DNA from 3 places in the Clostridium sp. CTA-17 genome. Region 2 is predicted to be linked to each of the others. Evidence: riboswitches for the same ligand, from Rfam matches in the RefSeq annotation. Region 2 holds a riboswitch; each other region holds the start of a gene.
What was found. A riboswitch is a leader RNA that binds a small molecule or an ion and turns the genes downstream of it on or off. The one in region 2 is predicted to bind cyclic di-GMP.
Positions count from the first base shown of each region.

Region 1: another riboswitch for cyclic di-GMP. It lies ahead of ACYUCG_RS06355 (NPCBM/NEW2 domain-containing protein); the one in region 2 lies ahead of ACYUCG_RS13025 (SpaA isopeptide-forming pilin-related protein).
Region 3: another riboswitch for cyclic di-GMP. It lies ahead of ACYUCG_RS02330 (NPCBM/NEW2 domain-containing protein); the one in region 2 lies ahead of ACYUCG_RS13025 (SpaA isopeptide-forming pilin-related protein).

Region 1 is NZ_BAAABF010000002.1:440,748-444,040, forward strand. Features, by position in the region: gene ACYUCG_RS06350 (MFS transporter) at 1-751, shown strand, start outside; cyclic di-GMP riboswitch class I at 979-1,062, shown strand; gene ACYUCG_RS06355 (NPCBM/NEW2 domain-containing protein) at 1,196-3,293, shown strand, end outside.
Region 2 is NZ_BAAABF010000009.1:17,767-21,059, reverse strand. Features, by position in the region: gene ACYUCG_RS13025 (SpaA isopeptide-forming pilin-related protein) at 1-1,811, opposite strand, end outside; cyclic di-GMP riboswitch class II at 1,871-1,954, opposite strand; gene ACYUCG_RS13020 (RNA 2'-phosphotransferase) at 2,229-2,789, opposite strand.
Region 3 is NZ_BAAABF010000001.1:538,121-541,413, reverse strand. Features, by position in the region: gene ACYUCG_RS02330 (NPCBM/NEW2 domain-containing protein) at 1-1,331, opposite strand, end outside; cyclic di-GMP riboswitch class I at 1,534-1,621, opposite strand; gene ACYUCG_RS02325 (hypothetical protein) at 1,943-2,332, opposite strand; gene ACYUCG_RS02320 (DUF3784 domain-containing protein) at 2,364-2,690, opposite strand; gene nagE (N-acetylglucosamine-specific PTS transporter subunit IIBC) at 2,961-3,293, opposite strand, start outside.

The DNA.
Region 1 (3,293 bases), on a different contig from region 2:
TGCAACAGTTGCAGCAACATTAATGATCTTTGTTTCAGGATTCCAATGGGGAGTTTTTATAGGATTTATAGTTGCGCTTGTGTTATTCCTTATATACATAAGTAAAAATGAAAATGCTTTTATAAGCATTAAGTTTTTCACAAATAGAAACTTTATATCAGTATTACTTGTAGCATTTGTTATATATAGTGTACAACTTGCATTTATATTTATGTTTCCATTTTTAGTTGAATCTATATACAATTATAGATTAGACCAAATTTCATTACTTTTAGTTCCTTCATATGTTTTAGCTGCTACTGTAGGAGCTTTATCAGGAAAGGTTTCTAAGAGAATAGGAAGTAAGCAATGTATTCAAATGGCTATAATAGGTATAATAATTAGCCTTGTTTTAGGAGCTTTATTTGTAAAAACATCAGTACTAGTATTTATTTTTATAATGATATTATTCTCAAGTTCATTTGCTTTAATGTATGCACCTATGATTGATACATTAACAAGAACAATACCTAAAGAAAAAACAGGAACTGCTATTGGTTTCTATAATTTCTGCCTAAATATAGCTACTTCAATAGGAATAACATATGTAGCAATATTTATGGAAACTAAGTATTTAGGAAAGAACTTTACTGGACTTTTTAATGATTCAATAGCTATACAATATAGTAACGTTTTACTAGTGTTAGCAGTTATATCCTTAGTTGCATTTGTATTATACTGGACTTTAATCGGAAGAAGAGAGAAAAAGTAAAATTACAAATGAAATTTTAGAAGTTTATAAAGAATAGTTTAAAAAACTAAATATTAAAAGCCTATAGGGTGGTCAATATAAAAAGGCTATCTTATAGGTTTTTTATTTGTAAAATTTAGAATATTATAAATATGTTGAGTTTTTTAATAAAATATTAAAAGGATTATTTTTAATATTAAATTTATTATAAACACTATAAAATTAAAAAAATTTATGATATTATAACTTTAAAAAATGGGCAAAATTAGAGAAATCTAATGACGCAAAGCTATAGGGACTAAGGTTTATAACTATGTCAGCCAGTTGCCAAAGAGTGCATTAAGCTTTTTGTTTTATAATAACTAGAGAGGAGGTTGTAGATTAAAAATTTATTTTGTACAAGCTTATATTAAATTGTAAGTAGAAATGCACTTCTGAGGGGAAAGTCAATCAGGAGGAGAGAAAATGAATAAGAGAAAAATAGCGGCTATAATTTTAGCTACAATGATTACAAATCTTTCTGCTACAACAATGGATGTTTTAGCACAGGAATTAAACACTAAAAACAATTCTAAGGTAGAAGCTAGTCATAATGATGAATCACATCAAGCAAGAGTAAGTAAGTTTGATTTATATAATAGTGATAAATTAGACGCTTATAATCAAGAATTTCAAATCAGCAGATCAAATATAAAATCCATAACTAATAATGGTGGAAAGTATAATAGTTCTACTATTGATAAAGCTATAGATGGGAATCTAGATACCCATTGGGAAACGGGAAAACCTAATGATGCAAATTTCACAAACGAAGTAGTAGTTACATTTAATGAAATAACTAATATAGATAGAATTGTATATTCTGCAAGAAGAGACTCTGCAAGGGGAAAAGGCTTTGCAAAGGAATTTGAAATATATGCTTCTCTTACAGATGATGGAGATGATTTTAGCTTAGTAAGCAGTGGAGAATATACAGAATCAACTAGAGATTTAGTTGAAATAAAGTTTAATCCAACTGATTTTAAAAGATTAAAGTTTAAATTTAAAAAGGCTGACCAGAACTGGGCTTCATCAGCAGAATTCATCTTCTATAAAGAAGATAAATTAAATGAAAAGTTTAATGGATTATTTACAGATTCTAGTATGAATAAAGTATCTGAGGAATTTAATACATTAGAGAAATTAAATGCCTTTGAGAATGAATTAAAAGATCATCCAATGTATGATTTATACAAGGAAGGACTAAATAATGCTAGAGCTATTTTAACAGAAACTTCTGAGAATCCTACTAAGGCAACTTTAGGACAAATAACATATAATCTTAATGATGATTATAATAATCAATATAGAATGCCTTATACAAACATAAAATCAATAAAAAATAATGGAAGACATTATGCTGCTCAAAATATTGAAAAAGCTGTTGATAATGATGTAAATACTTATTGGGAAACAGGAACATTAAACAATTCTTCATTTAACAATGAAGTTGAAGTTGAGTTTAATGATTTAGTAACTTTAGATAGAATAGTTTATGGTTCTAGACAAAGTGACCTAAAAGGCTTTGCTGAAGAGGTTGAAATATATGCTTCTAGAACAAGTAAAGGGGATACATATAAGTTAGTTGCTACAGGAACCCATGAAGCTACTAAGGGATTAGTTGAAGCTAAATTTGAGCCTACGGAATTTAAAAGAGTTAAGTTTAAATTTAAGAAGTCTAAGCAAAATTCTGCAACTTTAAATGAATTAATGTTTTATAAGCCAGATGAAGTTTATTCTTCAATATCTAAGCTTTTTACAGACGGTACTATGAGCGAGGTTAGTGAAAAGTTTAATAGTTTAGAAAAAATAAATGCCTTTAAAGAAAAAGCTAAAAATCATCCATTATATAATGACTTTAAAGAAACTATAGACTTAGCTGAATCATTAATTTCTAATTCAAGAAAAGAGGATGTACTTGAATTAGAAATGAGAGGAGACTCTATAAGTGAAGCTAAAAAGAGAAAGGTATGGAATTTTCAAGACTGGCAAATAACAGGACTATCTGCTAGAGCTGGAGATAAAATAAATGTATATGTGGATGTGGCAGAAGGGGAACCTACTCCAACATTATTATACAAACAATCTTTAACTCAACATGGTGGAGCAACAAGCTTTCAATTAAAGCCTGGTAAAAATGAAATAACTATACCAGAAATAAATTATGAATCTAATGGAATACCTAAGGATGTTATTCAAGGAGGAGATTTATTCTTTACAAATTATAAAAGTGATAATCAAACAAGAGCACCAAAGGTAAGAATAGAAGGAGCAAGTAAATATCCTGTATTTATTCTAGGAAAATCAGATGAAAATGAAGTAATGAAAGAGTTAGAAGCCTATGTTGAAAAGGTTAAAGCAGAACCTAATACTACTCCAAATATTTTTGCAGTAAGTTCTAATAAGTCATTAGAATTTGTACAAGCTACTTATGCCTTAGATTGGTATAAGAAAAATAATAAAACTCCAAAGTACACAGCTGAACAATGGGATCAATATATAGCTGATGCTATGGGATTCTGGG
Region 2 (3,293 bases):
ACTCCATTTTGATTTAATTCGTAATTATTTTTTTGAGAACTAAATTTTAAAACTTTTTTTGGATTGCTCTCTTCAAACAATTTAAATTTAGCTCCTAAAATAGGAATTTCTTTTTCATTTATTTTGTTTATAACTAAGTTACAAGTAGTTGGTAGAGGATCATCCTTAGCCACAACCTTAACTATCTTACTTTCATCATTTACAGTAAATTCAATAGGAGTTTGATCAAGTTTATACCCCTTAGGAGCCTTTATTTCTTCTAATTTATAATCTCCATTAGGTAATTCAAACCTTATTGGCCCTTCAGAACTCGATGTAAACGTTTTAATTTCTTGATTGTACACATCCTTAACAGTTTTACCGTCTTTAGTTGTTAGTTTAAAAACTGCTCCTTCAAGTAAATTTGATTCTGCATCGTCTTTAGAAACCTTGATTATTTCCACTAAAGGATTTTTTTTAGTTGAAACTTCATTGGTTGGATTCCCATTTATGTATGCAATGTTTTTAACTTCATCCCCTGGACTTACACCTTTCATACTTGCTTCTATGGTAATATATGCTGGTTTTTTAGCATCTATATTTTCATTACTATTTTTAATAACTAGCTCTTTTGTATTTTCATCAAAATCAATTATAAATTGATCAGTAGCTGTAATTTTAATATCACTTAATCTAGAATCTAATTTATCAAAAATATTTAAAGTATCTTTTAAAAAGTATCCATAAGAATCAAACTTAATTTGATATTTAATTTTTTGATCATTAGGATCATTTTTTACTTTTGTCTTATCAACATATTTATAAACATTTAATGCCCCTGCATCCTTTGATAATTTTGAATAATGTTTTGAAGGCAAATCCTTATCACCATCATAATGTAAGTTAGCATTATTTAAATACCCACTTTCAGTAGAAGTAATTCGCGTCTGATAGCTAATTGAGTAACGTTCATATTTTATATCTCCAAAACTTATTTCTAAATATTTGGTATCAGCTTTAATTCTATTGCCCTCCCAAAAATCTTTTGTAACATCTGTACTTCTTTCATCATAATATCCCATTCTTTTTATGGATATACTATTTACATCTAAAGCCATTCCCTTTGGAATATTATCAATAAAATCAGCATTTCTCAGATAACTTCTTGTATTGGGATTTATACCATCACCTAAATTTATCTCTACATAATATTGTATTGGCTCATTTCTATTGACTATTTCTCCGTAATATTCCTTTCCATGTCCATTATCTGTAGCAGCTGTTGGTAAGTTAGCAGTTTTATACATAAGTGGATATTGACCACCTGAACTAGGATTAGAATATTCTTCTCCTGTTATATAAATAGTCTTTGGTCTACCATTTAAATCAATACTAACTGGGTAGCTTACTCCCTTTCTAATATTACTATTTCCTACAAATCTTATAATCATATATCCCGTTACGGCTTTTTCTACATTTTCATTAAAGGTTAAAGTTACCACTCCATCCTTAACATCAAAGTCTTTAAAATGCTGCTCAGGACATTTAGGTTCTATATCTTTAAATATATCTGGTAAACTAATGATAATTTTATCACCATTTTTAAGCTTATCTTTATTTAAAATTTTATAGTCAATCCGTAAATTATTGCTTATATCTTTAGCCACAGTATTGCTTTCAAAAGTAGCACTTGTAATTTCAACAGCACCATCATTTTGAAGTGATTTTGATTCTTCTCCTAAAGCAATACTTCCAGGTGCGATCATAATCAATATCATAGAAATAATAATTGACCATAAGGTAAATATATTATAATTTTTACTATTTTTCATAAAATAAGCCCTCCTCTCTTAAAAATGGAAAATAAAAAACCGACTATATTTATAATTTTTATAAATATAGTCGGTTGCATCACTAACTCAGTATATCCCAGATGCCCAGATACAGAATATACATCAACGTTTCTATAATATTTTAGTATTTACTAATTATTTCTTAAAACTCATTACTTTTTAATATTCAATTTTCAATTTGTATCTGTATGTTACAGTATTTTAAAAAAATTGTCAAAATACATTTTTTCTAAGCAAATATTGTTTATTAAATTTATCAAGTTTTTATTATTAATACAATAAATTTTAATATAATTTAATATCAACTTATCAATAAAGATTTGTTTTTTTTATGTTTTCGACACGAATCTTTATCATTTTTTCATCTTAATTTTATATTTTAAACTTAAAATAATCTTAAATAATTTTGTCTAAATTTAATTCTTTGATATATTTTACTGGAACATAATTACAAAGCCATACATTATTCTTAGATAAATAAAACTTAATTCCATCCTTAAACATACTTTCTGAATCTACTTCTAAAATAACTAAATCGCCATGTCTTTTTCCAACAATACTTGCAGTTTCTATATCCTTTGATAAATGAACATACTGTCTTTCCTTCTTTATAAGTCCATTTTTCAAAATTGACTCTAAATATTTTCTTCCAGTACCATGATATAAAACCTTTGGTGGCTTAATAGACTCTAAGCCTAGATCTACTTTAATTGAATGACCTTGATTAGCTCTTATTTTGCTCTTATCCTCATTAAAAGAATATCTCCCCTTTGAGTCTTCTCTAACTATTCTTTCTAAATCATCCATGCTAAATCCTTCATAGGACTTATCTATCCCCTCTATTAAATCTAATACTCTTAAATATCCATGCTCATCTAGTTTTAATCCTATTTCTTCTGGCTTATGTCTTAGTATTAAACTTATGTATTTACTTATCTTTGAATCATTATTTTTCATGCCACCAATTCCCTTACTCTCCTATGATATTTCTAACTTATCCTAATAAAGCATAATAAAATTATCTTCAAAAATAAATTTTAGATTATTAATATCATTATCTTCTTAATAAGAGAATTCTATCATAAATAGTACCTTTTTAACCACTTAGACCATGTGAATTTAATCTCTAAAAGCGCTTTGCCGGACTTGTACCAGACTTTTATAAGTCCGTCACATACTTTAAAGCCTTGATATAACTTACTTAGAAGGACTTATGACGGACTTTGACGGACTTTTTTCTATTTCTATGTATACATGTATACTATATATTTTTTTATTTTTTTCCCTATATTCCAGAAAAGGAAAAAGTCCGTCACTTCCGTCAAAACCATTGGTATCACTAGAAAAACTCCGGTTTCAACTCCGTCAAAAATACGTCACAACTCTGTCACTAAAGAATAAAATATTAAAATAATACTATTTTCTATTAAAACTTAAATATTTCACTCTATTTTAATAAAT
Region 3 (3,293 bases), on a different contig from region 2:
TGACTCATAGTGCTATCTGTGAATAATCTACTCATTTTATCTCTTAACTGATCTTCTTTATAGAAAGTAAACTCTGATGCTAAAGCCCAGTTTTCATATCCTTTTTTAAATACAAATTTAACTCTTCTTGCTTCTGTTGGATTAAACTTAATTTCTATTGAGTCTTTTGTTACTTTACTGTTTCCTGAAGTAACTTTTTCAAAGGTATCTCCAGAAGTTGTCTTTGATGTATATATGTCAAAGGCCTCAGCAAATCCTCTCATATTTAAGTTTGTGTAAACTACTCTATCTAAAGTCTCTAATTTATCTAAAGTAATTATTACTTCATTTGTAAAATCAGAACTATTTTGCTTTCCAGAATGCCATTTTGTATTAACATCGCCATCAATAGCTCTATCTATTGTATTCTCTGCATAATTTCCTCCATTAGTCGTTATTGATGATGTATTTATCTTAAATAGTTCATTATATTTTTTTAATGATTCATCATTAAAATCTTTAAATTTACTTACTAAGGCATCCTTGTAAACTACATTGTTTCCTTGTAAAACTAACTTAGCATTTTCTATTATTTCTCTAAAACTCTCATAAAATGGATGATCTTTAATCTCATTTTCAAAAACATCTAATTTTTCTATAGTGTCAAATTCTGGATTCACCTTGTTTTTCTCTTCATTTGTGAATATAGAATTCACCTTATCCATGATTTTATCTTCCTTATAAAACCAAAACTCTGAAGCACTTGCCCAGTTTCTATCTGCTACTTTAAAGACAAATTTTATTTTCTTAGCTTGTACTGTATCAAACTTAAACTCCATAAGGTTTCCTGTTGACTTGCTTGTCCCTTGAGAAACTAATTTAAAGTCATCATCATTTCCAGTTTGTGAAGCATATATATCAAACTCTGTTGGATATCCCTTTCCTCTTGCTCCATCTTGTCTTGTTGCATATGCTATTCTATCTATTGATTCTAAATCATTAAATTCAACTACAACTTCATTTGTAAAATCAGAACTATTTTGTCTTCCGGTTTCCCAGTGAGTAGATAAATCACCATCTATAGCTTTATCTATAGAGCTTGATGAATATTGTCCACCATTATTTGTTATTGAAACTATTTCATTTCTTTGTACTTTATATTTTTCATTGTACCCTTCAAAATTTTCGTAGCTATTTAAATTGAATTGATTTATAGATGCTTGATTTATTATACTTTCCTCTATAGAAGTTATTTTTTTCTTTATAACCTCACTAGCATAAACATTTAAGATTGGACTTGCATTTGACATTATCATTGATGCAATAAGAATTTTAGATATTTTTTTCTTCATAATTTTCCCCCTCATATTTATATGTAACCAAGAGTTATCTACCTACGTCTATACCATATAATAGAGTGATCTTTTTTATTCAAAAAAAACTATCCTTAATATTAATTAAAGGATAGTTGCCTAAAAAATAGCTCTAAAAATAAATACATACTTTAAGTATATATTTATAAATTAACTCTATTAAAACAAAGAATATTAATTCTTCGGCAACTGGCTAGCATAGTTATAATATAACCTTAGCCCCTTTAGCTTTGCGTCTCTAGATTTCCCTAGGTTTGCCAATATATTATTTTAGTATTTATATAATACAAAAATTTAATTCTATATTCAATATAAGATATTATAAATTTTTATGTAATATTATAAAAAACGACTTATTATTTATATTTTTTTACAATTTATTCATCTTTTATAAGATTACTTTATAGATAAAATTAAATCCTAAAAAACCACTAATTTATAGATACTCAATTATAAACAATAAAAGCTAGTAAGAACTTTCCCTTTTCTCTTACTAGCTTTTTATTTATCCCTTTATGAATTATATTACTAATTTGTAAATTTAAATAAACACACGTATTTTTATAGTTTTATATTAATTTAAATCTATATTACTTTAGATCTTCTACTACCTTAGCCATAGTTAAAGCTAAATTATCACCTCTTGAATTGTCTCTAAAAAGATTAAATTCTTTATTAGTAGTTACTATTTTTACTTCTTCATTGTTATCTTTAGTAGTTACTGAAAATTCTTTTAAATCTTCAAATGGTATCTGATCAACCTCTCTTGTTTCTTCAGCATAACCTAAGGATGCATGTCCTACATGCTCTAAATAAAGAGAATCCTTAGTTGTAATTAGATTAACTTTATACGCAACATCTCCACCAGCTCTAGTTACTAAATTTGATATAAAATTTATAGCTGCATCTTTATTACTCACTTGTTTCATAACAGTAATTTTCATTAGAATATCGTCTTCTTTTAGATTTAATTTAAACATAAAAACACCCCATCTTCATATTTATTTGCAATTAATTTTTACCACATTTAAAGAATTGATCATATAAAGCTTTTATTAATCCCAAAACAATGATAATTCCTTGTGTTATCATTATAGCATTATAATATTTCTTATCTATAAATATACTAATAAGAGCAATTATTATTACACTTAATCCAATTATCAAAAAATCCATTCCGACAATTCTAGATACTTTCTCTTTATCATGCTTCTTTTCATCAAAGCCATTAAGAATATCTCCTGCATTAAAGTATTTAATTATTGTCCCTAAAAAGGTTAATATTCCTCCACCTAAAAAAGCAAGTACTAGAATTCCTGTTAAATCTGCTTGTTTCATAAAATCTCCCCAATCTATATTCTAATAACTATATTAATTTATTTTACAATATATACAAATTAATTAGAATTAAAATCTATACATTTATACAAATCATTTTAAATTCTATACAATTGGGGTTTCTTATAAAAAAATTCCAGTAGAAATATCTAACTACTCCACTGGAATTATTTTTAAATATAAGAGATACTTTATTATTTTTTTATTTAAAAGTCTTAATCTAAATATTAAACTTTTAATATAAAACCTTTATATTAACCATATTAATTATTATACGTAATTCTTAGACTTACAAAGCTTCTTAAACTCGTCAGCTACGAATTGTACTTGTGTTCCAACTATAACTTGAACACTTGTTTTTCCAGGTCTTATAACTCCTGAAACACCAGATGATTTTATCTTTTTCTCATTAACTAGTGTATTATCTTTTACTTCTAATCTTAATCTAGTTATACAGTTATCAATTGAAGTAATATTAGAAGGTCCACCTAGTCCTTCTAAGATGATTTTTGCAACTTCAGTGTAGTTATTATTTGCTAAAACTGCATTTGAATCATCATCCTCATCATCTTCTCTACCTGGAGTCTTTAAGTCAAATTTCTT